3 regions of the Actinoalloteichus sp. AHMU CJ021 genome follow, and region 1 is predicted to be linked to each of the others. Evidence: riboswitches for the same ligand, from Rfam matches in the RefSeq annotation. Region 1 holds a riboswitch; each other region holds the start of a gene.
What was found. A riboswitch is a leader RNA that binds a small molecule or an ion and turns the genes downstream of it on or off. The one in region 1 is predicted to bind S-adenosylmethionine.
Positions count from the first base shown of each region.

Region 2: another riboswitch for S-adenosylmethionine. It lies ahead of C1701_RS08200 (methionine ABC transporter ATP-binding protein); the one in region 1 lies ahead of C1701_RS20145 (aminotransferase class V-fold PLP-dependent enzyme).
Region 3: another riboswitch for S-adenosylmethionine. It lies ahead of thrC (threonine synthase); the one in region 1 lies ahead of C1701_RS20145 (aminotransferase class V-fold PLP-dependent enzyme).

Region 1 covers NZ_CP025990.1:4,737,776-4,747,794, forward strand. Annotated here, with positions in the region: gene ileS (isoleucine--tRNA ligase) at 1-3,082, shown strand, start outside; partial or broken gene C1701_RS28200 (MFS transporter) at 3,757-3,973, shown strand; gene C1701_RS20140 (DUF167 domain-containing protein) at 4,321-4,602, shown strand; SAM riboswitch class IV at 4,751-4,864, shown strand; gene C1701_RS20145 (aminotransferase class V-fold PLP-dependent enzyme) at 4,904-6,280, shown strand; gene lspA (signal peptidase II) at 6,508-7,044, shown strand; gene C1701_RS20155 (RluA family pseudouridine synthase) at 7,041-7,970, shown strand; gene C1701_RS20160 (hypothetical protein) at 8,157-8,534, shown strand; gene C1701_RS20165 (AsnC family protein) at 8,592-9,641, opposite strand; gene C1701_RS20170 (DUF4253 domain-containing protein) at 9,744-10,019, opposite strand, start outside.
Region 2 covers NZ_CP025990.1:1,973,919-1,983,937, reverse strand. Annotated here, with positions in the region: gene rsmA (16S rRNA (adenine(1518)-N(6)/adenine(1519)-N(6))-dimethyltransferase RsmA) at 1-553, shown strand, start outside; gene C1701_RS08210 (TetR/AcrR family transcriptional regulator C-terminal domain-containing protein) at 725-1,456, opposite strand; gene C1701_RS08205 (FAD-dependent monooxygenase) at 1,507-3,027, shown strand; SAM riboswitch class I at 3,375-3,465, shown strand; gene C1701_RS08200 (methionine ABC transporter ATP-binding protein) at 3,678-4,697, shown strand; gene C1701_RS08195 (methionine ABC transporter permease) at 4,694-5,380, shown strand; gene C1701_RS08190 (MetQ/NlpA family ABC transporter substrate-binding protein) at 5,507-6,364, shown strand; gene C1701_RS08185 (4-(cytidine 5'-diphospho)-2-C-methyl-D-erythritol kinase) at 6,977-7,942, shown strand; gene C1701_RS08180 (ESX secretion-associated protein EspG) at 8,204-9,163, shown strand; gene C1701_RS08175 (ABC-F family ATP-binding cassette domain-containing protein) at 9,397-10,019, shown strand, end outside.
Region 3 covers NZ_CP025990.1:4,420,291-4,430,309, reverse strand. Annotated here, with positions in the region: gene C1701_RS18730 (3-deoxy-7-phosphoheptulonate synthase) at 1-338, shown strand, start outside; gene C1701_RS18725 (hypothetical protein) at 472-816, opposite strand; gene C1701_RS18720 (sulfite exporter TauE/SafE family protein) at 1,553-2,359, opposite strand; gene rpsT (30S ribosomal protein S20) at 2,586-2,846, shown strand; gene holA (DNA polymerase III subunit delta) at 3,130-4,122, opposite strand; SAM riboswitch class I at 4,228-4,356, shown strand; gene thrC (threonine synthase) at 4,368-5,651, shown strand; gene C1701_RS18700 (ComEC/Rec2 family competence protein) at 5,750-8,110, opposite strand; gene C1701_RS18695 (ComEA family DNA-binding protein) at 8,112-8,951, opposite strand; gene C1701_RS27690 (hypothetical protein) at 9,628-9,837, opposite strand.

The DNA of each region.
Region 1 (10,019 bases):
CGTCGAGGCGCGGCCGGCGGGCGAGAACGGGGCCAACGAGTACGTCTTCTACGACGGTCCGCCCTTCGCCAACGGTCTTCCGCACTACGGCCACCTGCTGACCGGCTACGTCAAGGACGTCGTTCCCCGCTACCGCACGATGCGCGGCAGCCGCGTCGAGCGCCGCTTCGGTTGGGACACCCACGGCCTGCCGGCCGAGCTGGAGGCCGAACGGCAGCTGGGCATCACCGACAAGTCGCAGATCGATGAGATGGGCGTGGCCGCCTTCAACGAGGCGTGCCGGTCCTCCGTGCTCCGCTACACCGACGAGTGGCGGTCCTACGTCACCAGGCAGGCCCGGTGGGTGGACTTCGACAACGACTACAAGACCCTCGACATCGGGTACATGGAGTCGGTGATCTGGGCCTTCAAGCAGCTCTGGGACAAGGGGCTGGTCTACGAGGGCTACCGGGTGCTCCCCTACTGCTGGCGGGACGAGACCCCGCTGTCCAACCACGAACTGCGGATGGACGACGACGTCTACCAGCGCCGCCAGGACCCCGCCGTCACCGTGGGCTTCCGCGTCACCGGCAACGACTCCGCCCTCGACGGCGCGTACCTGCTCATCTGGACGACCACGCCCTGGACCCTGCCGGCGAACCTGGCGACCGCGGTCCACCCCGAGGTCGACTACGTGCTGGTGGAGTCGGACGGGCGGCGGTTCGTCCTGGCCGAGGCGCGCCTGGCCGCCTACGCCAGGGAGCTCGGCGAGGACCCGCTGGTCCTGGCCCGCCACAGCGGCTCCGAGCTGCTCGGGCTGCGCTACGCGCCGCCGTTCCCGTACTTCGTCGGGCACGAGGGCGCCCACCGCGTCCTCGCCGCCGACTACGTGACCACCGAGGACGGCACCGGCGTCGTGCACATCGCCCCCGCCTACGGTGAGGAGGACAAGGCGGTCACCGACGCCGCCGGCATCGAGCCGGTGACCCCGGTCGACGCCAGGGGCCGCTTCACCTCCGAGGTGTCCGACTACGAGGGCCAGCAGGTCTTCGAGGCCAACCCGAACATCATCCGCGACCTGCGGGACGGCACCGAGGGCGCCTCCGAACAGGGCGCGGTGCTCCTGCGGCACGAGACCTACGACCACGCCTACCCCCACTGCTGGCGGTGCCGCAACCCGCTGATCTACCGGGCGGTGTCCTCCTGGTTCGTGCGGGTGACCGCGTTCAAGGACCGCATGGTCGAGCTGAACCAGGAGATCACCTGGTACCCCGAGCACGTCAAGGACGGTCAGTTCGGGAACTGGTTGGCCGGCGCCCGGGACTGGTCGATCTCCCGCAACCGGTACTGGGGTACGCCGATCCCGGTGTGGGTCTCCGACGACCCGAGCCACCCCCGGGTGGACGTGTACGGTTCGCTGGACGAGTTGGAGCGGGACTTCGGGGTGCGGCTGACCGATCTGCACCGCCCCTACGTGGACGAGCTGACCCGACCCAACCCGGACGACCCCACCGGTCGGTCCACGATGCGCCGGGTCCCGGACGTCCTCGACGTCTGGTTCGACTCCGGGTCGATGCCCTACGCGCAGGTGCACTACCCGTTCGAGAACGCGGACTGGTTCGAACACCACCACCCCGGCGACTTCATCGTGGAGTACATCGGCCAGACCCGTGGCTGGTTCTACACCCAGCACGTGTTGGCGACCGCGCTCTTCGACCGGCCGGCGTTCCGCAACTGCGTGTCGCACGGGATCGTGCTCGGCTCCGACGGGCAGAAGATGTCCAAGTCGCTGCGCAACTACCCGGACGTCAACGAGGTCTTCGACCGCGACGGTTCCGACGCCATGCGCTGGTTCCTGATGGCGAGCCCCATCCTGCGCGGCGGCAACCTGATCGTGACCGAACGGGGAATCCGGGAGTCGCTGCGCAAGGCGGTGCTGCCGCTGTGGAACTCCTGGTACTTCCTGTCCTTGTACGCCAACGCGGAGTCGTTGACCGGGGTGTCCTACGCGGACGGGGAGGAACTGGCCGCCGCCGGGCGCGGCGTCTCCCGGCACGTCCTCGACCGCTACGTCCTCGCCAAGACCCACGACCTGGTGCGGCGGGTCACCGAGCGGTTGGACCACTACGACATCGCCTCGGCGTGCGCGGAGGTCCAGGACTTCCTGGAGGTGCTCACCAACTGGTACGTGCGTCGGTCCCGCGACCGGTTCTGGGCCGGGTCCCAGGAGGCGGTGGACACCCTGCACACGGTGCTGGAGGTGACCTGCCGGGTCGTCGCCCCGCTGCTGCCGATGACCTCGGAGGCGGTGTGGCGCGGCCTCACCGGCGGCCGATCGGTGCACCTGACGGACTGGCCGGACGCGGACTCCCTGCCCTCGGATCCCGACCTGGTCGCGGCCATGGACCAGGTCCGGCAGGTGTGCTCCTCGGCCCTGGCCGTGCGGAAGGCGGCGCGGCGCCGGGTTCGTCTCCCGCTCGCCAGGCTGACCGCCGTGGTCGCCGACCCGGGGGCCTTGGCGCCCTTCGCCGACCTCATCAAGGACGAGGTCAACGTGAAGGAGGTCGAGCTCACCGACGACGGCAGCTCGTACGGTTCCTTCGAGCTCGCGGTCAACGCCAGGGTGGCCGGCCCCCGACTGGGCCGGGACGTGCAGAAGGTCATCCGCGCGGCCAAGGCGGGGGAGTGGCACGAGGCCGAGGACGGCACGGTGGTCGTCGCCGGTGTGGAGCTGCTGCCGGGCGAGTACGAGCAGCGGCTGGCGAAGAACGTGGACGACGTCGAGTCCCTGCCGGGTAACGCGGGGCTGGTCGCCCTGGACACCGAGGTGACACCGGAACTGGCGGCCGAGGGCGTCGCCCGCGACCTGGTCCGCGTCGTGCAGCAGGCCCGCCGCGACGCGGGTCTCGACGTCTCGGACCGGATCGGGTTGGCGGTCGAGGTGCCGGCGGACCTGGTGGCGGCGGTGACCGCCCACGAGGAGTTCGTGCGGGGCGAGACCCTGGCGGTGTCGCTGTCCACCGCCATCGAGGAGGGTGCGCCCGCGCTCACCGGCACGGTGGGCGAGGGGACCTCCGTGCGGGTCTCCGTGACCAGGGTGTGAGCCCTCGGGCGCCGCGGCCGGTGGGAACGTGTCCCGCCCGGCGGCGCCCGGCGGGACCACCGACGAGGTCCCGGCCGCCGGGCCGGTGACCGACCGGCGCGGCAGTCGGGGCCGTCGTCCCGTCCCGCTCCCGCCGGGACTGGGCGAACCGGTCGTCCGCCGCGCCATGGGCGCCCCCGCTCGGGCGTGGCGAGCGGTGCGGGTGGGCCGTGGTGGTCGTGCGGGGGGACGGACGGGCCGTCCCGCCCTCCCATGCCGGGAAGGGGAGCCGGTGGGGCGCGGTCCCCGGTGCGGGGCCGTCAGCCGAGGCCCGTCGACGAGGGGTCGCAGGCCCCGGCGGCCGCCTGCCCGGTGTGGTGGCCGCTCCCGTGAGCCGGGACGCGTCTGTCCCAGGGGCGGTCCCCGCCCCTGTTCCCGCACCGCCACCTCGGTGGCACCGGGCCGTCGCGTACCCACTGGTCGACGCGATCCATCAGGTCAGTTCTGGTTGAAACCAGCCCTCCGTCCCGTAGGTGCACGCACCGCGACCGCGCCGGTGATCCACCGACGCCATCCAGCCGTCGGTGTCGCCGTCCGCGCGGATCACCTCAGCTTCCGGTCAGGTCCGCCCCTCGGCCAGGGCCGGCGGGCTCGCGGTCGCCGGAGTCGGGTTCCTGCTGCTGCCCGTGGCGCCCAATCCCCTCTCCTACCCGAACCTGGCGATCGGGCTGGCCCTGTTGGGCGCTGGCGCGGGATCACTGGCCATCGCCTCGGCCATCATCATGTCCGGAACACCCCCGGAGAAGGCCGGCAACGCCGCCGCCATCGAGGAGACCGCCTACGACCTCGGCACCGTGCTCGGCGTCGCCGTGCTCGGCAGTCTGGCCTCAGTGTTCTACCGCGCCCAACTGGAAGTCGGGCTGGGGGAGGCCGATGTCGGGGGTGTTGACGCCGGTCCGGCCGGGGAGCCCCTCGCCGCGGTCCTGGAGCTGTCCTCGGAGTCCGGGGTGCCCGAGGTGGGTGCGGCTGGCGAGGGCGGCGTTCGGCGAGTCGCTGGCGACGGTGACCCTCCTGGCGGTGCCAGTCGTGGCCTGCCTCCTGGTGCCCCGGTCCCTGGACCTGACGAGACAGCGGCACTGATTGGGCGGCTCGCCCGCCGCGGGCCCACCAGCACCCCGACCGCGCTCGGCTCGCGTGTCGGGGCAGGGTGGTCGGTGCGGGCGGCCGGTCGGGACGCCCGGCGGAGGAGGTGGACGGTCGTGTTCCGTTTCGCGGTGCGTGTCAAACCCGGCGCGCGACGAAACGTCGTCGGGGGCAGGTGGGACGGGGTCCTGGGGCCGGCGTTGGTGGTGGCGGTGGCCGCCCCGGCGGTCGAGGGCAAGGCCAATGAGGCGCTCCGCCGCGCGGTGGCGGACGCGTTCGGTGTCCGCCGCCAAGCCGTGCGAGTGGACGCCGGGGAACGCGGTCGGGACAAGTGGCTGGTCGTCGACCTCGACGAGACCGCGGCCGAGGACCGCCTGCGCACCCTGCTGGAGGGCTGATGCCGGCGGCGACCGAGGAGGGGCGGACGACGGTGCCCGGGCGGGTCCAGCGCGGGGGTGGCTGTTCCGGTGGGTGCGGTCGGGCCGGCTCCCAGTGGCTGGGAGGCCCGCTGGACAGGTCGGGCGGCGGCGGTTAGGTTCTGCCGCAGGTCATGAGCGCCAGCGCCAAGCCCCGGCTCGCTGGCCGGCAACCCTCCTCCGCGGTGGGGTGCTCCGGGTGAGGACCAGGCCCGAGCCGTGTGGTGTCGGGCAAGCGCGGGGCCTACCACCGGGTCCCCCCTGGATCCGAGGAGGTCGTGCCATGTCGTCCGCACCCACCACCGCCCGCCCGTCCCGCCTCGCGCCCCCCGCGTCGGCCCTGCCGCCGGTGGTCGGTGCGGACCTGCGGGTCCCGCTGGTGACCGGCGGGGATGTCCCGTACGCGAACCTCGACCACGCGGCGAGCGCCCCCTGCCTTGAGGCGGTGCGGGACGCCGTCGACGCGGTCCTGCCCTGGTACGCGAGCGTCCACCGGGGAGCCGGGTTGCTGTCGCAGGCGTCGACGAGGATCTACGAGAACGCGCGGGCGACGGTGCGCCGGTTCGTCGACGCCCCGCCCGACCACGACGTGGTGTTCACCCGCAACACCACCGACGCGATGAACCTGGTCGCCGCCGTGTTGCCGGTGGGGACCGTGGTGGTCACCTTCGACACCGACCACCACGCGGCGCTGCTGCCCTGGGCCGGCCGCCGGGTGCGCCGCGTCCGCGCGCCGCGTACCCGGGGTGAGGCGGTGGCGGCGCTGGAGGCGGAGCTGTCCGGGCTGGTCGCCGACGGTGACCGGGTCGCCGTGGTGCTCACCGCCGCGTCGAACGTCACAGGTGAACTGTGGCCGGTGGCCGAGTTGGCCGAGGTCAGCCGTCGGCACGGAGCCCTGTCCGTCCTCGACGCCGCGCAGTGGGCGCCCCACCGGCCCGTGTCGGTGTCCGAGCTCGGGGTGGACTTCCTCGCCTTCTCCGGGCACAAGGCCTACGCGCCCTTCGGCTGCGGGGCGCTGACGGGGCCCGCGCGCCTGCTGCGGTCGGCGCCGCCGTACCTGCGGGGTGGAGGAGCGTCGGCCCTGGTGGAGTCCGTGGGAGCTGATCTGCGGGTGACCTGGGCGGCCGGTGTGGAGCGCCAGGAGGCCGGGACGCCGAACGTGGTGGGAGCGCACGCGCTCGCGGTGGCCTGCGAGACGCTGTCGGGGCACTGGCGGGGGGTGGCCGAGCACGAGGACCGGCTGGCGGGAGCACTGCGGGAGGGCGTCGCGGCCGTGCCGGGGGTGCGTCCGCTGCGGCTGTTCGACGATGCCACCCCCTCGGTGGGCGTCGTCAGCTTCGGCGTCGACGGGATCGACCCGGGGTTGCTGGCCGCCGCGCTGTCGGCGGAGTACGGGATCGGGGTGCGGGACGGGGCGTTCTGCGCGCACGTCGCGACCGAGCGCCTGCTGGCCCGGGCGGGGGTCGGTGGGGGACGCGCGGTGCGGGTCAGCGTGGGCCTGGGAGCCACCGAGGAGCACGTCGACCGCCTGCTCGCCGCGCTCCGGGCGGTGGTGGCCTCGGGGCCGGCCTGGTCCTATGCCCAGCGGGACGGGCGCTGGGTGCCCGTCCCGGACCCCCGGCGGTTGCCGGTCGGGCTCCTGGGGGACGGGCCCGCCTGAGCGCGGGTGGCCCCACCGAGCGGCCCGGGGCTGCCCGACCAGCGCCCGCTGGCCGGTGTCGACGCCTGTGACCAGCGTCGATGCCGGTAGGTCACAATGACTGGGTGACCGAGACCGGCCCTGCGGGGTCCAACGCCGACGACGATCCCGCCAACGCCGACGCGGGAGCCGTCGGCGGACCCAGCGGGCCCGCCGTGCCCCCTGGTGGGGGGTCGCCGAGACGACGGGTGGGCCTGCTCGCGGTGGTGGCCGGGGTGGCGTTCGCCCTCGACCTCGTCACCAAGGTCGTGGCCGTCGCCCAGCTGGAGGGGCGGGAGCCGGTGCGGCTGCTCGGTGGCGGTGTGTACCTGGTGCTGCTGCGCAACCCCGGCGCCGCCTTCTCGATGGCGACGGGCATGACGTGGCTGCTGACCCTGGTCGCCGTCGGCGTGGTCGTGGGTATCATCTGGATCGCGCCCCGGTTGCGCTCGGTGGGTTGGGCCCTGGGGTTGGGCCTCATGCTGGGCGGTGCGCTGGGCAACCTCGCGGACCGGATCTTCCGTTCCCCGGCGCCCCTGCACGGCCACGTCGTGGACTTCGTCTCGTTGTTCGCTCCTGACGGCAGCGTGTGGCCGGTGTTCAACGTCGCCGACTCCGCGCTGGTGGGCGGGGTGGCGCTGCTGGTGGTGCTGGCCGTGCTCGGCCGGGACTACGACGGGAGCACCGTCCGGGGGCGCGCCGACCAGGAGAAGACGACCACCGCCGAGGGAGACGACCAGCGATGAGCGACACCCGCACCTTTCCGGTGCCCGACGGACTCGACGGGATGCGGGTCGACGCCGGCCTGGCGAAGCTGCTCGGTCTGTCACGGACGGCCGTGGTCTCGATCGCCGAGTCCGGTGGCGTGGTGATCGACGGTGCTCCCGCGGGCAAGTCGGACCGGCTGGTGGCCGGTTCGTGGATGGAGGTCCAGCTCCCCCAGCCGGAGCGGCCGGTCGTGGCCGCACCCGAGCCGGTGCCGGGCTTGCGGATCCTCCACGAGGACGAGGACGTGGCTGTCGTCGACAAGCCGGTCGGGGTCGCCGTCCACCCGAGCCCGGGCTGGACCGGGCCGACGGTCCTGGCGGGGCTGGCGGCGATGGGGTTGCGGATCGCGACGTCCGGTGCCGCCGAGAGGCAGGGGGTGGTGCACCGGCTCGACGTGGGCACCACCGGGGTGATGGTGGTCGCCAAGAGCGAGACCGCGTACTCGACCCTGAAGCGGGCGTTCAAGGAGCGGACGGTCTCCAAGATCTACCACGCGGTGGTCCAGGGTCACCCTGATCCGACCAACGGCACCATCGACGCCCCAATCGACCGGCATCCCCGGCACGACTACAAGTTCGCGGTGGTGGCGGGGGGCAAGCCCAGCGTCACCCACTACGAGGTGGTGGAGGCCTTCCGGGCCGCCTCGTTGGCCGAGGTGCGGCTGGAGACCGGGCGGACGCACCAGATCCGGGTGCACTTCGCCGCGCTGCGGCACCCCTGCGCCGGTGACCTCACCTACGGTGCCGACCCCACCCTCGCCCAGCGGCTGGGGCTGACGCGGCAGTGGCTGCACGCCAGGCGGCTCGGGTTCGACCACCCGGGCACGGGGGAGTGGGTGGAGTTCACCAGCGAGTACCCGGACGACCTCGCCGAGGCGTTGCGGCGGCTGCGTTCGGAGAGTTGACCGCCGGGCGGTGGTCCCCTGGCGCGGGCTGTCCCGGCCCGGGCCCAGCCGGTCGGGCGTGTGCCGACGCAACGGGTCGGCCACGACCTCGGGACGAAGTGACCGGAATGGGTGGATCATGCGCCGTCACCGTCTAGCGTGGTGGGGACGGCTGTGAGCCCGAACGGGACCGACTGGGGAGACGTCGTGCGGCAAGGACGAGACGAGCAGTACATCGAGGCGGGACGCGGAAGGCTGGCGGGGCCGGAGGAACCGCCCACCCCGCCGATGGGGTTCGCGCTGCCACCGGTGGCCGTGGGGGCCTCGGCCGGCGGCGCGTCGATGGCCGGGGGCGGTCGGCGGGACCCCTTCGACCCGCCGACCGAGCCGACCCCGCGACCGCTGGTGGACCAGACGGCGGCTGGCCAGGCGGCGCCGGCGGTGATCGGGGCCGAGGCGCCCGAGTCGGTCGAGGGCGAGACCCGGGACTGGCCGACGTTCAGCCGGAGCCGTGACGACGACCGGGAGGAGCCCGACGGCAGGGCTGGCTGGGTCGGCCGCATGTTCGGCCGCCGCGACGCCTGACCGGGCGGAGCTTCGCCGGCGTCACCCTCCGGGGCCGGCGCCGCGCGGGCGGCCCGCTCAGTCCTCGTCGACGGTCCAGGTCAGGGTGCGGTGGTCGGGGTCGGGTCCGGGGCTCCAGCGGACGGAGGTGACCCGGGTGGTGTCGGGCAGCACGTACACCGAGTGGCCGCCGGCGGTCTCCCCGGGTCCCACTCCGATGCGGTAGGCGGGCCGGGAGGACAGGGACACGGGGGCCTTCGACACCGGTTGGTCGTCCTCGGTCACCAGGACGAGGTACAGGTCGGGCAGGGCCGCGAACGGCAGGGGGCCCTGGTTGGTGATCTCGGTGTGGACGACGACGGCGCGTTCGCCCTCCTGGAGGGTGTACCCGGCTGCCTCGAACAGGAAGTTCGCCGGGTCGACGACCTCCAGGAGCTGGATGCGGACGCGTTCGCCCTCGACGCCGTGCGTCTCCAGGGCCGTCCCGACCTGACCGGCCCGGGGTGGGGTGGGGGTGGCAGCCGGAGGGCCGTCCCCTCTCGCCCACGACGCCGACTGCGGTGGACCCCACACGCTGGCGGGATCCGAGGGCGCCCCCTCCTGCGCGGCCGGAGCCGGGTGCGGGGGCGCGGCCGGGCCTGGCGGCGGTGCGGGGAACGGGCCGCTGGGTGGCGCCTGCCCCGGCGGTGGGAAGCCGGGTGCCGGGTGCGGGTAGGGACCGCTGGCCGCGCCGGGGTGGTGCGCCGGGGGGTAGGCCCCGCTGGCGCTGCCCGGCGGGGGGTAGGGGCCGCTACCGCTGCCCGGGGGAGGGTAGGAGCCGCTGGGCGTGCCGTGCACCGGGTAGCCGGGCGGGGCTGGCGCCGGGTAGCCCGGTGGCGGGCCGGGCGGGTAGGACTGGTACTGGTGCTGCGCCCAGGCTCCGGCCGCCATCAACACGTTGCGGATGGCCTGTTGGTCGCACTCCACCCCGACCACCAGGGGGAGGCCGGCGGCGGACAGGGCCGCCAGGCGGGCGGCCACCTCCCGCACGTCCATGCCCAACCGGTGCGCCATGTCGGTGACGGACGCGCGACCGGCCTCGGCGATCAACGCGAGTAACCGGGTGTCGACGGGATCAGGACCAACCACGTCAGGCACGCTACCTAATCATGGGGGCCGCCCACCGGGCGGAGCCGACAACGGTGGCTCGTTCCCGTAGCGGGACGGCGCGGGAACGGGGGTGCGGCGGCATCATTCCCACCAGAAGGTCCAGGAGTGGTGCCCCACGATCTGCCGGGCGTAGTCGCCCAGGTTGCCGACCCCCTGGTCGATGCTGTCGGGGCAGAACGACCAGTGCTCGGCCGCCACGGCCAGGGCGTGCTCCGGGGTCTTGGGCGGCGCCGCCACGCTGAGGTCCAGGGTGTCGAACCCGAGCCGGACGACGCGCACCCCGAACCGGTCCTCCCAGCTGCGCAGGATCGCCGACAGGGGGGCGGTGCGCTCCGAGTAGTTCACCGGCCCCATCCA
Region 2 (10,019 bases), 2.8 Mb from region 1:
CGAGGACGCCCTGCGCGTCACCGGCGACCAGCTCGCCGGGGCCACCGCGTTGGTCGCCAACCTCCCCTACAACGTGGCCGTCCCGGTGGTCCTGCACCTGCTCGCGGAGGTCCCCACCCTGCGCACCGCCCTGGTCATGGTGCAGGCCGAGGTCGCCGAACGCCTCGCCGCCGGCCCCGGCAGCCGCGTCTACGGGGTGCCCAGCGTCAAGGCCGCCTGGTACGCCGACGTCCGGCGGGCCGGCACGATCCCCCGGGGTGTCTTCTGGCCGGTGCCCAACGTGGACTCCGGGTTGGTCGCCCTCCACCGCCGGGACTCCCCGACCGGCGTCGACCGCGACGCGGTGTTCCGCGTGGTCGACGCCGCCTTCGCGCAACGCCGCAAGACCCTCCGCGCCGCCCTGGCGGGCTGGGCCGGCTCCGCCGCCCGCGCCGAACGCATCCTGCTCGCCGCCGACGTGCCGCCGGCCACCCGGGGCGAGCAGCTGCCGGTGGACGGCTTCGTCCGCATCGCCCGCGCCGAACGCATCCTGCTCGCCGCGGAGGTCGGCTGAGCGCCACGCCCACCGGACCGGGCGCCCGCTGCTCGGCCGGTCCACTCGCCCGTGGTCCCGGGTGGCGGGCCCGGGTGGCACGTGCCACCCCGGCCCCGGTTCGACCGGCGGTCCCGGTGCCCGCCGTGGCCGCCGGGAGCGGCTCGGCGCTCGAGGCTCCCCGAACCCCGGTCAGTCGCGGCGCAGGCTCGCCTGGATGCCGTCCAGCAGGCAGCGCAACGTCCACTCGACGTGGTCGTCCAGGTCGTTGTCGGTGGTCGCGCCGACCCACCGGGAGAAGGCCGGGTAGCGGCCACCGGCCGTGACGGACGACAGGTAGGGCCGCACCGAGTCCCGGAGTTCGGCCTCGTCGGCCAGCCCGCTGGACCGGCGCATCCGGGTCTCCTCGGCGAGCTGGAGCGCCGAGCCGATCAGGTGGCCGTCGAGGGCCGCGGTGATGCGGGTGAGTTCCCGTGCCGGGAGGCCGAGGGGTTCCAGCGCCGCCAGCCGGAAGTCCAGGTAGCGCAGGGCGTTCGGGCCGAAGGGTGGCCGCAGGTGCACGAGTTCGCCGAACCAGAGGTGCCGCCGGATCACCGACCAGGCCCGGTGGCAGAGCGGTTCCAGCTCCGACCGCCAGTCGCCGACCGGTTCGTCCGGCACGGGGATCTCCCCGTAGACGGCGTCGATCATCAGGTCGACGAGGCCGTCCTTGCTGCCCACGTACCGGTAGAGCGACATGGGGGTGGACGAGCCCAGCTCGGAGCTGACCCGGCGCATGGTGACGGCGGCGGCGCCCTCGGCGTCCGCGACCGCGACCGCGGCCCGCACGATCGCGGCCCTGCTCAGCGTGGTCGTCGTCCGGCCCGGCGGCTCCGGCAGGGTCCATACGAGCGCTCCGGGCTGTCCGGGTACCGCGTTGCTCAAGGGACACCTCCTTCGCGCGCATCTAACCATTGGTGTACTAAGTACATGTGATGTACGACGTACACGAAACTGAGGTCCTGATCGTGGGCGGCGGTCTGGTCGGGCTGTCCGCCGCCCTCTTCCTCGAGTGGCACGGTGTCCCCGCCGTGCTGGTGGAGAAGCGGGACACCACGTCGCCGCAACCCAAGGCCCGCCGGATCAACCTCCGGACGATGGAACTGTTCCGCCAGGTCAACGCCGAGGCCGACGTGATGGCCGCCGCGGCGGCACTCGCGGACTTCGAGGGGATGGCGGCCGGCCGGACGCTCGTGGAGGCGGAACCGCTCTCCTGGGGGCACGGCGAGGACGACCCGGCACCGGAGATCTCACCGTCCGACTCCTGCCTCTGCGCCCAGGACACCCTGGAACCCGTGCTGCGCGCCCTGGCGACCGAACGCGGGGCCGACCTGCGGTTCGGACACCGCGTGCTGGAGGTGGTGGACGACGGCACCTCCGTCACCTCCACCGTCCGCGACCCCGACGGCCGCGTCGGTGCCATCCGGGCGCGGTACCTCATCGCGGCGGACGGCGCGCACAGCCCGATCAGGGAACGGTTGGGCATCGCCAGGAGCGGGCGAGGGACCCTGGGGAGGTCCACCAACGTCTACTTCGAGGCCGACCTCTCCGCGCAGGTGCGCGGCCGGGAGTTCAACCTGTGCCAGATCGAGCACCCCGAGGTGCCGAGCATGCTGCTCACCGTCGACGGGGTCCGGCGCTGGCTGCTCATGGCCGACCCGGCCCCCGGCCGGGACCACGCGGGTTGGGCGCGGGCGGTGCGCACCGCGACCGGAGTGCCCGACCTGGACGTGCGCATCCTCAGCGCCCTCGACTGGGAACCCGGGATGTTCGTCGCGGACCGCTTCTCGGCCGGGCGGATCTTCCTCGCCGGCGACGCCGCCCACGTCATGCCCCCCTACCTCGCCGCCGGTGCCAACACCGGCATCCAGGACGTCCACAACCTCGCCTGGAAGCTCGCCCGGGTGGTCTCCGGTACGGCTCCCCGATCCCTGTTGGACAGCTACCAGGTCGAGCGCCACTGGTTGGGGTGGCTCACCGCCGACCAGGCCAGCGCGCAGACGGCGAACCTGCGCCAACTGGGCGTGGAGTCAGGGGACGGCACCCCGTCGCACGACCCCGTGGCCCTCCTCATGGGCTACCAGTACCCGGCCGGCGCCTTCGTCCCCGACGGCTCCCTCGCGCCGCTCGACCGGTTGGGGCTCACCGGGCAGCCGGGATCGCGACTCCCGCACCACAGGCTCGGCCCGGACCGGTCGGCCCTGGACCTCGTCGGCAGGGGACTGACCCTGCTCGGCGCCAGCGACACGTGGGAGCGGGCCGCGTCCGCCACGCCCGGGGTCGAGCACCGCCGGGTGGACGACCCGGCCTGGGCCGCGAGCGTGGGCATCACCGGCACCGGAGCGCTGCTGGTGCGCCCCGACCACGTGATCGCCTGGCGCTGCCCGACGGCACCCCGGGACCCCGCCGACACCCTCCCCGACGTGGTGGCCGCGGTTCTCAGCGGTCGGGGCTGACCCCAGCCGGTCGCGACCCGGGTGACCGGCGCGCGGTCGGTCCGCGAGGACCGGCCGCCCGGCGCCCGGCTCCGACCACCGGCCGCCTTCCGCCGAACCCCCGAACCGACCGGCCTCGGCGGGTGGGGGCGGTCGCCCGGTCCCGGCGGGGCGGGACGACTCCGGCCGGCGGAGCACCGGCCGACCAGGAGGCCCACCGCCCCGTCCGTCCCCCTTCGCGGGTGGGGGCACCCCGCCGGAGGGCGGTGATCACCCTCGGTGCTCGTTAGGCCGGTCGGGCAGTGTGGCACAGATCTACCCCCAACTACTTGCGGGCGGACGTTTCCGTTCGGTTTACTCATCGCGACAGCCCATCCGGAGCGGCCGAGAGACCTGGCTCGTTGACGCCGCAGCAACCACCCGTTCGCGGGCAGGTGCTAACGCCAGGATCGATGGAGCGAGCATGTTGATCGCCACCGCCCTGACCCGACGACGCGTGGTCGACCACGGCCGCCGGACCACGTCCGGCTGTCCACTCATGGGCAGCTGAAGGACGTCACCGGTCCCGCGGAACACCCCTGGTCCTCGTCTTCTTCCTGACCATCCCACCCGTACCGCCGCGCCCTCGCGCGCGGTCGCGTGTGGCTGGCTGCCGTCGTGTGGAGCGAACAATGATCACTGTCGAGAACCTCACCAAGAGCTTCCCCGGTAAGGGCGAGCACGTGCTCGCCCTGGACGGTGTCTCCCTCAGCGTCCCGGCCGGAACGGTCTGCGGCGTCGTCGGCCCGAGCGGCGCCGGCAAGTCCACCCTCGCCCGTTGCGTCGCCCTGCTGGAACGCCCCGACCGGGGATCGATCCGCGTCGAGGGCGTCGACCTGGTGGCCCTGCGCGGCCGTGAGCTGCGGGACGCGCGTCGCCGGATCGGCGTCGTCCCCCAGGGCGACTCCCTGCTGCGGCAGCGCACCGCCGCCGGCAACGTCGCCCTCCCCCTGGAGAGCGCCGGGGTGGCCGCGCCGGCCCGGCGCGCCAGGGTCGCCGAACTGCTCGACCTGGTCGGCCTCACCAACAAGGCCGGCAGCTACCCCGACCAGCTCTCCGGTGGCCAGCGGCAGCGCGTCGCGGTCGCCAGGGCGCTGGCGGCCAGCCCCTCGGTGCTGCTCGCCGACGAACCCACCTCGGCCCTCGACCCGGAGACGACCGGCTCGGTGCTCGCGGTGCTCGACCGGGTGCGCTCCGAGCTCGGGGTGACGGTGCTCGTGGTGACCCACGACATGGCCGTCGTCCGCCGCATCTGCGACGATGTCGCGGTCCTGGAGGGAGGGCGGGTCGTCGAGCACGGCAAGGTGCTGGACCTGCTCACCCAGCCAGGCAGCCGGATCACGGCCTCCCTGCTCCCCGAGGTCGACCAGGCCGGCACCACGCCTCGCGAGATCGGCCAGTACGACGTGGTCGCCGAGGTGGTCCTCGTCGGGTTCGCCGCCGTGGGAGCCCTGCTCCCCGAGGCGGCGCACCGCCACGACGTGGAGCTGGCCATCCTGGGCGGTGGGCTCACCAGGCTCGGTGAGACACCCGTCGCCCGCTTCAAGATCGGAATCAACGGCGAGCGCTCGGAACGGGCGCTGAGCTGGCTCGCGGAACGGGACGCCGTCATCCGCCGCGCGCCACGCGATATCGGAGGACTTGCCGCGTGAGGGAACCCACCCCGTGGGACCGGGTCTTCGACCTGGTGATCAGTGCCACCGGGGACACCGTCTACATGGTCGGCATCGCCACCCTGCTCGCCGCCCTCGGCGGGATCCCCCTCGGCATCGTGCTGCACATGACCTCGCCGACAGGGCTGTCCCCTCGGCGGATCACGCACCGCGTGCTGGGAGTGGTGGTCGACGTCGGCCGCTCGCTCCCGTTCGTGGTGCTCCTGGTGGTGCTCAGCGCGTTCACCAGGGCGCTCGTGCAGACGACCATCGGCCCCACCGCGGTCATCGTGCCGCTCACGGTGGGGGCGGTGCCCTTCGTGGCCCGGCTCGTGGAGTCGGCGTTGCGGGAGGTCAACGTGGCCGTCGTGGAGGCGGCCATCACCACCGGGGCCAGCAGGCTCCGCCTCGTCCGGAGCGTGCTGCTCCGCGAGGCGGGGCCCGCCCTGGTCGCGGCGATCGGAGTCACGGCGGTCACCCTGATCGGCTACTCGGCGATGGCCGGGGTGATCGGCGGTGGCGGGCTCGGTGACCTCGCGATCCGGCACGGCTACCAGCGCAACGACGAGCGGATCCTGCTGGCGTCCGTGCTGGTGCTCGGCGGGCTCGCCTGGCTCACCCAGCTGACCTCGGACTTCATCGCACGCACCATCGACCGTCGACGGTCGGCGTTGCGGGTGTGACACCCGCGCCGCCCCCGCCACCGGGGAGCGGCACACCAGCAAGTACACCCGTGCCGGGGACGACCATGCCCGGGCGCGGCAGACGCGCCTGCCCACGGGCCGGCGCCAGGAGAGAGGAAACCGGGAGTGCGACACCGTTCCCTGACCGCCGTCGCCATCGCGGCCGCCGCCGTCACCACGCTCGCCGCCTGCGGGAACAGCGAGACCGCGTCCGACGGGGGCGGTGACACCGACACCCAGGCCCCGGTCACCGCCGACGGTCCGCTGCGCGTCGGCGCGTCCGTCACCCCGCACGCGGAGATCCTGAACTTCGTCCAGGAGGAGTTGGCCGCCGACGCCGGCCTGGAGATCGAGGTCGTCGAGTTCACCGACTACGTGCAGCCGAACACGGCGCTGCGGGACGGGTCGCTGGAGGCCAACTACTTCCAGACGGTCCCCTACCTGGAGCAGTTCACGCTGGACCACGGTGGCGACTACGAGTGGGTCGAGGGCGTGCACATCGAGCCGCTCGGGCTCTACTCGGAGTCGGTCGACGACGTCGACGACCTGCCGGACGAGGCGGTCATCGGGCTGGCCAACGACCCGGCCAACCTGACCCGCGGCCTGCGGCTGCTCGCCGACAGCGGTCTGATCACGCTCGCCGAGGGCACCGAGGACAACGCCACCGAGCTGGACGTCGAGGACAACCCGAAGAACCTGCGCTTCCAGCCGCTGGAGGCGGCCCAGCTGCCGAGGAGCCTCGCGGACACCGACGCGTCGGTGATCAACGGCAACTACGCCATCGACGCCGGCCTCAATCCGACCGAGGACGCCATCCTCCTGGAGGACGGCGAGGAAAGCCCGTACGCGAACGGCCTGGTCACGCTGCCCGAGCTGGTGGACGACGAGCGCATCCAGCAGCTCACCGAGCTGCTGCGTTCCGAGGAGGTCCGCGAGTTCATCGAGGGGACCTACCAGGACGGCAGCGTCGTCCCGGCCTTCTGAGGCCAGCCCTCCCGTCGGGAGCGGTCATGACGTCCGTGCGGCCGTGACCGGAGCCCCCTCGGGAGCCGAGGCGCGATGCCGGCCCGCGTCCGCCGGATACCCTTTCCTGGTCGTGGCCCTGCTGGTTCACGTCCAGGGCTGGTGACGAGTCGTCCATCCCTCTCGGGGGAGGGGATGGACGACGAGCCCCCGAAGGGCGGGGGAGCCAGCCGCCGGACGCGGTCGAGGCCGCTCGTCGGGCCGCGCGTGCCTGGGAATGTCCCACCGTCGCTGTGATTCGACTCACCGCCCCCGGGTCGGCCGGGCGGCTCCTGCCCCGGTTCCGCGTCGGCCGCTGTTCGGGTGGATCTCGACGCCGTCGGTTCGGTGGACACCTCGTCAGGGCGGCCGGCCGCCGCCCGGACGGCCCAGCGCAGGGGACGAGCACGAGGAACACCGTTCGGAGGACGCCCGGACGCCCGGCGCGATCGTTAGCCGATCGTGGCCACCTGCCCGTTCGGGCTACCCGAACCGAGCGGTCGGCGCGGCGAGGCAGCGCGGTTCCGCTCTACGGAGAGTGATCCTCACCGGTTCGGGGGCGGAAGATCGGCCAAACGCCCGTAGGCTGCAAGGGTGCTGGCAGTAGTACCGCCCCCGGTGACCGTTCGAGCCCCGGCCAAGGTGAACCTCCACCTCGCCGTCGGTGACGCGCGGGACGACGGCTACCACGAGTTGGCGACGATCTTCCAGGCCCTGTCGCTGACCGACGAGGTCACCGTCTCCGTCGCCGACGAACCCGGGCTCGACGTGACGGGCGAGGGAGCGGACACCGTCCCCCTCGACTCCTCGAACCTGGCGTGGCGGGCCGCCCGGGCGCTCGCCGAGCACGTCGGCCGCGACCCGGACCACCTGAAGGTCAGGATCGACATCCGCAAGTCCATCCCGGTGGCGGGCGGCATGGCCGGCGGCAGTGCCGACGCGGCGGCCACCCTCGTCGGGTTGGTCAACCTGTGGCGGTTGGAGATGGGGCGGGACGAGCTGTCCGGTGTCGCCGCGACCCTGGGCAGCGACATCCCCTTCTCCCTGCACGGCGGCTACGCCCTGGGCACGGGGCGGGGTGAACGGCTGGTGCCGGTGTTGTCCCGGCACACCTTCCACTGGGTCATCGCCCTCGCCAGTCGGGGTCTGTCCACCCCCGACGTCTTCGCAGAGCTGGACAGGCTGCGCCGGGAGGGCTCGCCGCCCCGGGTTGGTGGCGTGGAACCGGTGCTGGAGGCCCTGTCCTCCGGTGATCCGCTCCAACTCGCGCTGCTCCTGGGCAACGATCTCCAGGCGGCGGCGGTCTCCCTCCGTCCCGCCCTGCGCCGCACGTTGCGGGCCGGGGTCAACGCGGGAGCCGTGGCCGGCATGATCTCCGGCTCCGGTCCCAGTTGCGCCTTCCTGTGCACCGACGGCGACTCCGCCGTCCGGGTCGCCGCCGAGCTCTCCGGGGTCGGGGTCTGCCGCACCGTGCGGGTCGCGCACGGTCCTGTCCCGGGCGCCAGGGTGGTCAGCAGCGAGGACAGCCCGCGCCCCACCCCACCCCAGGTGCACGCCTGATCCCGACCGGTCAGCGGTGGCGAGATCCCGCTCCCGGGATCGGGCACGCCAGGGCGGCGTGCCGGAGTGGTCCTCCGCCCATCCCCGCAGGCGGTCGTGGGAGCGTCGGCCACCGTCACCTCACGTCGATATCACCTGAACGTCGCAATTGATCGAAGTTCACTGCGCGGCGGGCACCCGATCTGTTTGGCTGCTGTGAACAGGGGGGCGGGTCGCCGACGCCGGCGGGCACCGGACCCGCAGGGGGAGGAGCCCCGCCGGGTGGTGTTCGGCGTGGACAAGGGGATCCGTGCGAAGGGGACCGGCCACGCGCTGCCCGCTCCCGGCCCGGTGGGCCCTCCTCCAGGTCTCGGCCCGCCCACCGAGCCACCGCGACCAGACCAACCGAAACGGCTGACCATGTCCTTCTCGTTCCGACTCACCGCGCAGCAGTACGACATCCTCTGGGAGGACGGTGGCCTCGGCCGCCACCCCTACCCCTTACGGGTCAGGTCCCACGGCGAGACCATGGACGAGCGCGCGGAGATCCGCCGCCGTGTCTACAACCAGCTCGCCGCCTCCGGCCTCGGGGACGGGATTCGCGCCAACACGGAGGTCGAGGACGCCCTGCTGATGATGGCCCGGCCACCGTTGGCCGTCGACATGATCTGGATGACCGACCTGAAGGAACAGGGCGGGCACCAGGCCCTGCTGGTCGCCGGGAACGGTGAGGTCGGGTATCGGGTCCGGGGGGAACTCGGGGGTGGCATCCGCGTCGAGGAGATCAGGGCCAGCAGCCTCGTCTACTCGGCGTTGGCCCTGTTGCCCGAGGCGCCGGCGGCGTCGATCCCCTCGGTCACCCTGCCGATGCCCGCCGCCGAGCCGCGCCCGGCGCCGACGGGCCGGCACCGCCGGGACGACGAGATCGACGAGGACCACAGCTTCCTGGAGCAGGACCGCCCCCGGGCGGCGGGAGCGCAGAGCTCGGCCGTGCGGACCCTGGAACGGGTCTTCGAGAAGCCCCGGCTCCGTACCGGCCAGATCGGGATCACCGTCCGGGACCGGCTGGGGCGCACGACCAAGGCACCCCTGATCCAGTGGTCGGACACCGAGGACGGGCGGATCGTCAACCAGGTCTCGGAGTCCCCGAACGGGCGGGTGGCGAACTTCTTCGGCGCCGACCACCGGAGGTTCGCCCAGAAGCTCGGGGAGGCGATCACGGCGCTCCGCGAGGGGCGGTGACCGGCCGGCGCCCGAGCGGACCGGGGGAGGGGCGGTGGGCCCCTCCCCGCCCGGGGTCGCCGACCGCCCCGGCCGAGGGGCCCGGCCGCCAGCCCTCGAAGGTCCGGGGCCGGACGCGACCCTCCCTTGCGTAGTCTCGGAGGGAGTGACGGCACGGAACGTGGCCGCCGTCGGCGTCCTCCCCCGCACGGGGAGGTGGGCCGGGCGGCCGGAAGCACGGAGCGGCTCAACGCATGGTGAACCTCGTCAACCTGGAGGACGTGTCCAAGTCGCACGGGGTGCGGACCCTGCTGGACCACGTCTCGCTCGGTGTCTCCCGCGGCGAACGCGTCGGCGTGGTCGGCCTCAACGGTGGTGGCAAGACCACGTTGCTCGAGGTGTTGGCCGGCAGTGAGCCCCCCGACTCGGGCCGGGTGAGCCACGTGTCCGACCTGCGGATGGCCGTGGTGACGCAGCGCACCGAACTGGCCGAGGCGTCGACCATCCGGCAGGCCGTGCTGGAACCCCTGGGATTCGCCGCCGAGCACGAGTGGGCGGCCGACCCCAGGGTGCGCTCCGTGCTCGGCGGGCTGGGCATCACCGACCGGGGGTTGGACACGCGCATCGGCACGCTCTCCGGTGGTGAACGACGCCGAGTGGCGCTGGCCGCCGCGCTCGTCCAGGAGCTCGACCTGGTGGTGCTGGACGAGCCCACCAACCACCTCGACGTCGAGGGTGTCCGTTGGCTGGCCGAACACCTCACCGCGCGCCGGTGCGCGCTCATCGTCGTCACCCACGACCGCTGGTTCCTCGACACCGTCTGCACCCGGACCTGGGAGGTCGTCGACGGCCGCGTCGAACAGTACGAGGGCGGCTA
Region 3 (10,019 bases), 320 kb from region 1:
GGGCCACCCTGGAGCGCCTGGCGGCGGCCGGGCTCCCGGAACGGGTCGTCGTCGACGCCAGCCACGGCAACAGCGGCAAGGACCACCGACGCCAGCCGGCCGTGGTGGCGGACCTCGCGCGGCGGCTGGCCGGCGGCGAACGGGGTGTGCGGGGTGTGATGCTGGAGAGCTTCCTGGAGGAGGGGAACCAGCCGCTGGCGGACCCGGCGTCGCTGGTGTACGGGCGGAGCGTCACCGACGCGTGCCTCGGCTGGCCGGACACCGCCGACGTGCTGCGGACGCTGGCGGCCACCCTCCGGGCGGCCGACCCCACCCGCTCGGGAGCCGGCACGGGGTGACGGGAGGACGCGGAGGACGCGGGCTGGTCAGCCAGCGGAGGGAGCGCTGGACCGTGCCCCGGTCCGGGGAATCGGCGGGAAAGTGGTCAGGGGACAACACGCCGATTTCCCAACCGGTCAACGTTCCACCAATTCACACCAGCCCGCTGAATCCGTCGTCGAGGTAGGCCGCGAGATCCGGCCCCGCCGAATTCGCCAGCACGTGGCGCACCCACGCTCCCCGTTCGTAGGCCACCACGGCGAGGTCCCAGACCGAACCCATCGTCTGCGACCGCACCTCGCGGAAAGTGTGCGCGCTGTCGCGGGTCGAGGAGAACCGGCGCTGCACGAGGGTCGCGCTCCGCTCCCACCAGTGCACCTGCGTCAGGCAGTGCTCCGAGGTCTCGTGCGCCACCACGAACCCGACCCCGTGCACCTCCGAATCGGTCCCGGTCGCCGAGACCACCGAGACGGCCTGCGTGACGGCGGCGTCGATCACCTCACCATCCGGCTGTCTGGACCGGGCTGATATTCCGTAGCACTTGATCCGCCACCCCGCGACCGCCTCGATTCCCAGGAATCGGATTGGTCTGGGCTGATAGGAGTTCTCGCCAGCTGCCGACACGCCTGAAGATTCTCAACTCGTCGACGGTGTCTGTCGACCCGTGAGAACGGTTCGGACGACAGGATCGACGGGAACTCGCCCACCTGCCGCCGCCCCGGCGGCCGCCGGGGCGAGCGCCGCGCGGCCGTTCGGACCCGCCGGTCGCGCGGCCCGAGGGCTCGCCCCGCCCGCCGACCACGCGAACCGACTCGTTCCCCGCGCCCTGCCGAGCCGGTGGAACGGACGCGCGTCCGGCGGGAGCGCCCGCTCGGGCCCGCCCCGCGCTTCCGGGCCCGGGAGCCGAGGAGTCGTCCGCCACCCCGCGACGCCGGTGCGCCCCTTCCCGCGCCAGGCGGGCCAGCACCGGGAACCGCCCTCCCCCGAAAAGCGGCGTCGGACAGCCGGGGGCGAACGGCGGCGCCAGCACCCCTCGCCGCGTCGATCGTGGACCTCCCGAACCCGAACCACCCACGACCAGGGCGCGCCCGGGACACCCGCGTCCGAGAAGGCCCTCGCGACGGCCCGGGAGTGGGTCGACGACCAGCCGGGGCCGCCCTCGGCCTCACACCCCTCCACCCGCCGCCAGCGCGCCGTTGACCCCCGCACGGGCACCAGGACCACGCCCGGCCGGTCAGCCGCCCGTCGCCAACCGCCAAGCCAGGCTGACCACCATCGCCACCACCACCGTCAGGAAGACCCGCCGGATGAACTCGGAGCCCCGCCGGCTCGCCAGCATCGCGCCGGACACGCTGCCCGCCAGGTTGCAGACCGCCATCACCAGGCCCAGCCCCCACAGCACCTTGCCAGCCGGGATGAAGTAGCAGAGCGCCCCGATGTTCGTCGCGGTGTTGACGAGCTTCGCTGTCGCGGAGGCGTGCAGGAAGGCGTAGCCGACCAGCCCCACCAGCAGGAACACCAGGAAGGAACCCGTGCCGGGTCCGGCGAGACCGTCCCAGAAACCGATGGTCGCGCCGCCAAGGGAAGCCAGCAGGATCTGGTGCCGGCGGCCGAAACGCGGCGCTTCGACGCTGCCCAGCGACGGCCGACGCCAGGTGTAGACGCCGACGACGACCAACGCGACCAGCACCACGGAGTTCAACGCGACCGACGGGAGCAGGTTCGCGAAGGCCGCGCCGCCCACCGCCCCCAGGAACGCCACGACCGCCATGGGCACCGCCGTGCTCCAGTCGATCCTGGTCCGCCTGGCATAGGTCGGGACGGCGGACGCGGTGCCCACCACCGCCGCCACCTTGCTCGTCGCCAGCGAGAAGATCGGTTCCCCTCCCGGCATGACCAGGAGCAGCGCGGGCAACTGGATCAGGCCACCACCGCCCACGATCGCATCCACCGCCCCGGCCGCGAACGCCGCCGCGCAGAGCAGCAGCAGTGCCGCCAGGGACACGTCGGCGAAGCCCGGCCAGTTCAGCGCGCTAGTCACTCGAACGAGCGTACGAGGTGCGTGGCGGTGGTTCCGCGATGCCATCGACCGGCCACCACGACCACGCCGTCGGGTCGCTGGTACCGTTGTCCGCCGTGCCGTGCGGCATTCCGCCAGGGAGGAAACCCGCCACCGCTCGGACGGTCGAGTCACCACTCGACCTCGCGCCAGGTGGCGGCGCCAACACAGCGCGGCACGAACCACGTCGAGATCAAGGGGTGCCCTCGTGGCGAACATCAAGTCCCAGATGAAGCGGATCCGGACCAACGAGAAGGCCCGGCTGCGGAACAAGGCCGTCCGCTCCTCGGTGAAGACCGCCATCCGCAAGTTCCGCGAGGCCGTGGAGGCCGGCGACAAGGACAAGGCCGTGCAGCTCAGCCGCGAGGCCAACCGCAAGCTCGACAAGGCTGTCAGCAAGGGCGTCATCCACGCCAACCAGGCCGCCAACAAGAAGTCGGCCATCGCGCAGCGCGCCAACTCGCTCTGACCCGCGGACCGCGGTCACGTCCGGTGGGGGCCTCCCGTTCGCGGGGCGGCCCCCACCGTCGTTCCCGCCCCGTCGACGCCCCGGACTCCGCCACCGGACCCGGTCCGCGCCCTGGGGATCACCCCGGGTAGCTCCTCAGTCGAAACCAGGGCCCGCACGCCCGGCGTCCGGACCGGCACAGGTGAACGGGACGAGGAGCTGGTCCCCACCGGGCGGCGCGCACGACGGCCCCGACGAGGGCAGCCGCGGAGCGTGTGCGGGACATGCGCGGAGTGTGCGCTGGTCAGCGGGCGCGCTGCCCCGCGCGCTGGGCACGCGCCACCTCGAGCACCGCCCGTTCCAGGGCGTACGACGCGTCGGCCGCCTGCCCCTTCACCTCCCCGTTGAGGGTCGCCACCACCCGCATCGCCCGCACCAGCGAGTCGTCCTCCCAGCCCCGGATCTGGTTGCGCACCTTCTTGACCTTCCACGGCGGCATCCCCAGCTGCCCGGCCAGCCGGAACGGGTCCCCGCCGCCCGCGCCGCGCACCAGCGCGACCGAACGCACCGCGTCCGCCAGGGCGTCGGCGACCAACACGTGGGGAACCCCCAGGCTCAGCGCCCACCGCAACGCCTCCAGCGCCCCGGGGACGTCCCCGACCACCGCGCGCTCCGCCACGGCGAATCCGGTGACCTCGGCCCGGCCGCGGTGGTAGCGCCGCACCGTCGCCTCGTCCAGCGGGCCGTCGTGGTCCGACACCAGCTGCGCGGCCGCCGAGGCGAGCTCCCGCAGGTCCGAACCCACCGCCTCGATGAGCGCGTGCACCCCCGCCGCGTCGATGCGTCCCCCCGCCACCCGCACCTCGTTGCGGACGAAGGCCTCCCGATCGGACGCCTTCGTCACCTTGGGGCACTCGGTCACCTCCGCACCGGCCGAGCGGAGCGTGGCCGGCAACTGCTTCGCCAGCTTCGACCGACCACCACCCGAGTGCACCACGACCAGCACGACGCCCTCGGCTGGCGCACGGCAGTAGGCGGCCACGGCCTCGCAGATCTCCGCCCCCGCCTCCTGCGCGGCCTCGAGCACCACCACCCTCGCCTCGGCGAACAACGACGGGCTGACCAGCTCGGCGAGGTGGGGCGGGGTGAGTTCGGTGGCGCGGAGCCTGGTCAGCTCGGCCATCGGTTCCGCCACGCGCAGCTGGCGCAGGGTCTCCCGGGTGGCCCGTTCCACCAGCAGTTCCTCATCACCGAGGATGAGCTGGAGCGGGGCTGGCGGAGCGGGCTGGGGGGGCACGCCGGGATTCTCCCACGCAGGCCCGGACCGTCGCGCTCCCGCATTCCGGACACCGCTGGCCCCGGCCCACCCCCATGCCCTAGCGTGTGCCGCACAACCGAACAGCGCTCATCCAGAGGGGTAGAGGGATCGGCCCGACGACACCCCGGCAACCAGCGCCAGTTGGACGTGGCCCCACCACGCCGCTGCCGCACTCGGTGCCAAATCCGGCCCGCCCAGCGGGAAAGATGAGGAGAGGCCTCGCCATGACAGTCACTGCTGGCTCGAGCACGACGCCAGGAACCCGCCGCCCGCTCGACCTCGGCCCCGCCGTCGCGTTGGCCTCGAAGGAGAGCGGCCACCAGATCCCCCTCGCCCCCGAGTTCGTCTCCCCGGACGACTTCGCTCCGCTGGAGGTCGTGTACGACTTCGGTCGCGTCCGCCGCGAGGACATCGAGGCCGGGCCCCGCTCGATCTGGCGGTACAAGCGGTTGCTGCCGGTCCCCAGCGACATCGAGACCATCCCCAGCACCGACCCCGGCTGCACCAGGCTGGTGCGTGCCGACAGCCTGGCCAGGGAGCTCGGGGTGCGCCGGTTGTGGGTCAAGGACGACACCGGCAACCCGACGCACTCCTTCAAGGACCGCGTGGTGGCCGTGGCCCTCGCCGCCGCCCGGGAGTTCGGGTTCCGCGTGCTGGCCTGTCCCTCCACCGGCAACCTCGCCAACGCCGTCGCCGCCGCGGCCGCGCGCGCCGGTTGGGACTCGGTCGTGCTGGTCCCCTCCACGCTCGAACGGGCCAAGGTGCTCACCACCGCCGTGTACGACGGCACGCTCATCGCCGTCGACGGCAACTACGACGACGTGAACCGGCTGGCCACCGAACTGGCCGCCGAACACGAGGACTGGGCGTTCGTCAACGTCAACGTGCGCCCCTACTACGGCGAGGGATCCAAGACCCTCGGCTTCGAGGTGGCCGAACAGCTCGGGTGGCGGCTGCCCGAGCAGATCGTCGTCCCGATCGCCTCGGGTTCCCAGCTCACCAAGGTGGACAGGGCCTTCCGGGAGTTCGGTGAACTCGGCCTGGTCGAGCCAACGCCCTACCGGGTCTTCGGCGCCCAGGCCAACGGGTGCTCGCCCGTGGCCTCCGCGTTCAAAGCGGGACTCGACGTCGTCCAACCGGTACGACCGGAGACGATCGCCCGTTCCCTGGCCATCGGCGCACCCGCCGACGGCCCCTACGTCCTCGACACCGTGCGCCGCACCGGCGGGGCGATCGAGGACGTCACCGACCAGGAGATCGTCGAGGGCATCCGACTCCTCGCCCGCACGGAGGGCATCTTCACCGAGACGGCGGGTGGTGTCACCGTCGCCACCGCCAAGAAGCTGATCGAGTCCGGACAACTGGACCCCGACGCCGAAACGGTGCTGCTCATCACCGGCGACGGCCTCAAGACCCTCGACGCGATCAGCGACCACGTCGGGCCGAAGGCCACCGTGCCCCCCACCGCGCAGGCGGTGCACGAGGTGCTGGGACAGCCCGGTTCCTGATCCGGCCAGGTCCCGCCCCACGCGACCGGGGCGGGACCCCCGGCCCCACCCGAGGACCGCGGAGACCCTGGCCCGGGTGGGACGCCGTCCCACCCGGGTCACTCGGCGGTAGCCTCCCGCCACACCCGGACCCGAACCCCCTCCGGCCCCGGCCCGACGGCCAGGTGGCCGTTGAGGTCGGTGCGCACCACCGTCGCGCCCAACGCCCGCAGCTCGGCGATGACCTGGCCGCTCGGATGCCCGTACCGGTTGTCGGCACCCACGCTGATGATCGCGACCCGCGGGGCGACCCTGGTGAGGAACTCCGGGAGCGTGTACCGGGAACCGTGGTGCGGCACCTTCAGCACCGGGGCGGCCAGATCCACCCCCGCGCCCAGCAGGCCCGACTGGGCCGCAAGCTCCGCGTCCCCCGTCAGCAGCACCCGCCCCACCGAGGTGGTGGCCAGCAGGACCAGCGACGCGTTGTTCACCTCCGTTCCCGACGTCTCGTCGGCCACGTACCCGTCCAGCGGGCCCAGCACGTCGATGGCGAGCCCCGACCACCGCAGCCGCTGCCCCAACCGCAGCTCGACCAGGGGAACGCCCCTGCCCGCCGCGACGGCCGCGACCTCCTCGTAGGCCCAGGTCGGGGACCTGGCCGGCCCGAGCGCGACCGCTCCCACCCGCCGACCGGCCAGCACCCCGTCCAGCCCACCCACGTGGTCGGCGTGCAGATGGCTCAGGATGACCAGCGGGACGCGAGTGACCCCCAGACGGCGCAGGCAGTCGCCCACCCCGGTCAGATCCGGCCCGGCGTCCACGACCACCGCGCGCCCCGGCTCACCGGTCGCCAGCACCAGCGCGTCCCCCTGGCCCACGTCGCAGGCCACGAACGACCAGTCCGGCCCGGGCCACCCGGGGAAGGCGGTGCGCGCGGGGACCACCATCAACGCGCCACCCAGGACGACCCCGACCGCGGCCACCCGGAACCGGCTCGACCGGGCCGCGACCAGGACGACGGCCAACACCGCAGCCAACACCAGGCCGCCGCCCGCCCCGGCCGGCCAGGGCAGGGTGGGATGGGAGACACCCGCCGCCGTCCGACCCACCCAGATCAGCCACGACACCTCCGGCCCGGCCAGCCGGACGAAGAACTCCGCCACCCCGGGAGCCCACACCGAGAGGACGGCCGCGACCACACCGAACACCGTGGCCGGCGCGACCACGGGCGCGGCCACGATGTTCGCGACCACGCCGACCAGGCTCACCTCGGCCGACAGGGCCGCCACGACGGGCGCGGTCGTGACCTGCGCCGCGAGTGGTACGACCAGCGCCTCGGCCAGCCCGGCGGGTACTCCTCGCGTCCGCAGGGCCGCCACCCAGGGCGGGGCGAGCAGCACCAGACCACCGGTGGCCAGCACCGACAGCGTGAAACCGGCGCTCACGGCCAACGCCGGATCGACCAGCAGCAGCGCGGCCACCGTCGCCGCCAGGGCCGGCAGGGCCGAGCGCTCCCGGCCGAGCACCAACGCCAGCAGGGTGACGGCTCCCATGCCCGCCGCCCGCAGCACGCTGGGCTCGGGACGAGCGAGCACGACGAACCCGACCAGAGCCACTCCCGCCGCGACGGCGCTGCCCCTGGGTCCGGCTCCGACGGCGCGGGCGGCCAACAGCACGGCGCCGCACACCATGGCGAGATTCGAACCGCTGACGGCCGTGAGGTGGGTCAGCCCGGCGGTCCGGAACTCCTCGACGACCTGCGGGGACTGCTGGCTGGTGTCCCCCACGACCAGGGCGGGCAACAGCCCGGCCGGTTCCGGGGCCAACACCCGTGCCGCGTCCCGCAGCCCCTCCCGGAGCTCCCCTGCCCCCCGCTGCCACCACGGTGGCTCACTCGGGTGCCCGGGCGGGTCGCGGGCGCTGACCACCGCCAGCAGGGGTTCGCCGGACCGAGGCGGTGACAGCCGCCCCTCGACCGAGACCTCCTGCCCGGGCAGGAGCTCGCCCCAGCTGTCGGCGGGCGCGATCACCAGCACTCGTCCTCGCCCTCGTCGCACCCCGGGCTCCCCGGCCACGCGGTACGACTCCAACCGCGCCTCGACGACCACCCGCTGGTCGGGGCGACCCGACGGCGCACCACCAACGCGGCGAGGGTCGTCGCTGACCACCACCGCCATCGCCGCCGACCGCCCCTCCCCGGCGGCGATCCGCAGCGGATGCTCGACGGCGTCGCGGACCTCCACCGCCGTGACCACCGCGCTCACCACCGCCAGCCCGGCCACGACCGCCGCCTGGGGCCAGGTGCGTCGGTACCACGCCGGCCGGCACCACCGCACCACGAGCACCACCAGCGCGGCGACCACCACGGTCCCGACACCGACGAGCGGTGCCAGCCACCACTCCCCGAGGATCCCGGTGAGCGCCGTGCCCCAGACGGCGAGGGCGGCGGGGACGAGACGGGCGTCCGTCGCACGTGCCATGTCACACCGTCACCAGCTCACGCAGCCGTTCGAACCGGGTCGGTCCGATCCCGTCGACGTCGCGCAGCTGTTCCACGCTGGCGAAACCGCCGTGTTCCGCTCGCCACTCGACGATCCGGTCCGCCATCACCGGGCCGATGCCCGGGAGCGCGCGCAGCCCCTCCGCATCGGCCGAGTTCAGGTTCACCACGCCGGGTGCTCCACCGGATCCGTCCTCCGCCCCGGGCCCCTCCCCACCAGCCACCCCCTCCCTGGCACCCGGCGGGGGCGGCACCCCGACGTGGACCTGCTCACCGTCGGCGAGGCGCCGCGCGAGGTTGAGCTCGCCGACCTCGGCGGTCGGCACCTGCCCGCCCGCCGCGCGGACCGCGTCCGCCACCCGCGCCCCCGGTGCCAGGGTGACCAGGCCGGGCCGGGACACCAGACCCACGACGCTGACCACCACCTCGGTGGGCGCGGACGAGGGTGTGTTGGTGGGGGTTGTCGGCGACGGGACGGACTCGGCGACCGCGGCCACCGGCAGCGGGGGCGCGGGTTCGGCGGGCGGGCGGGACGCCAGCCACCACACGAGCCCCGCGCCGAGGAGCGCGGCCGTTCCCACGGCCAGGGCAGCCGACCGGCCGGGGTCCAGCCGGACTCCGCGCATCCCGTCGGGCAGCCACCTCCTCGCCCAGCCGCCGGCGGTGGTACTCGCGGCGTGGCGGGGTGTCCCCGTGCTCCGGCGTCCGTCGGCGCGGGGTTCCTCCGCATCGCCTCCCGTCGTCTCGGCCAGCACCGTCAACCGGTCGCGGGCGGCCACGACAGGCTCCGCACGCGGATCGTAGGCATGGAAGCTCGTCATGGCCCAGACGCTAGGGACGACAGCGGTCGCCGCGCGCCTCCCGGCGGCTCCCCTGTGGACAACCCCGGGATGGGGACAACTCCGCCCACGAGAGACCGAACAGCGGCCCACCGCACCCGCTCGGTCGGGGGCGTGACGTGTTCGAGTGGACGGCGGACCGGCGGGGACGGCCCCGCCGCGGAGCCCGGACCCGCCACGAAGCGCACATCAGGGTCCACAACGGATCGGTCGACTGATCGGTCGACGGATCGGGACCGGGAGGAGCCGCTGGCGCCCGTTCCGCTCGGGTGCCGGCACCTCGTGGCGGGCGGCGAGCGCCTCTCGGGAGCCAGCCGGTGACCTGCGCTGGTGTGCTCCCGCCGATCGCGCCGGCGACAGGGTGCCGTGCCTGGTCGCTGGCTGGAACGGGGGTCTTCGCGCTGGGGTGCGGGGCGTGCTGGTGGGCCTCGCGCCCCGCTGCGCCCTCGCGTGATCCGGTTGGCTGCCGCACGGCTGGTACCGCTCCTCGCAGCCTGGCTCGACGAGCCGTGCGGCACGGGCAGTGGTGACGCGTGCCCACCGGGGCAGGGCGGCGCTGCGGCAGCCGGCCTCGGTTCCCCTCGGACGATCCGCCCGGGCCTCCCGGTGCCTCGCAGTCGCCGGAATCCGGGGCGGCCGGACGGGGAGCGCGCCTACTTCAAGCCGACCCACGGCTGGCGGTCCTCGGTGGGCATGCCGTGGCGTTGAGCCTCGTCGCGGTCCTGGTCGCCACCGGTGCGCCCCTCTGGCCGTTCGGGATCGCCGTGGTCGCGTGGTCGGTGTTCGCCTGGGCACTCAACCCACCCATGCAGGCCAGCACCATCGCCGCCGCGCCAGGGGCCGCGATGACGGCGGTCTCGCTGAACATCTCCGGTCTCTACCTCGGCGCCGCCGTCGGCCGGAGCTGTCGGCGGTCTCGTCCTCGACCGGCTGGGTCCACCCGCGATCCCCGTCGTCGGGGCGATCGCGCTGGTGGGCGCCTGGGTGATCGCGGCCCCGGCGATCAGGGACGGCCGGACTCCGGCGCCGTGCGCCGAGGCCCCCGACGTC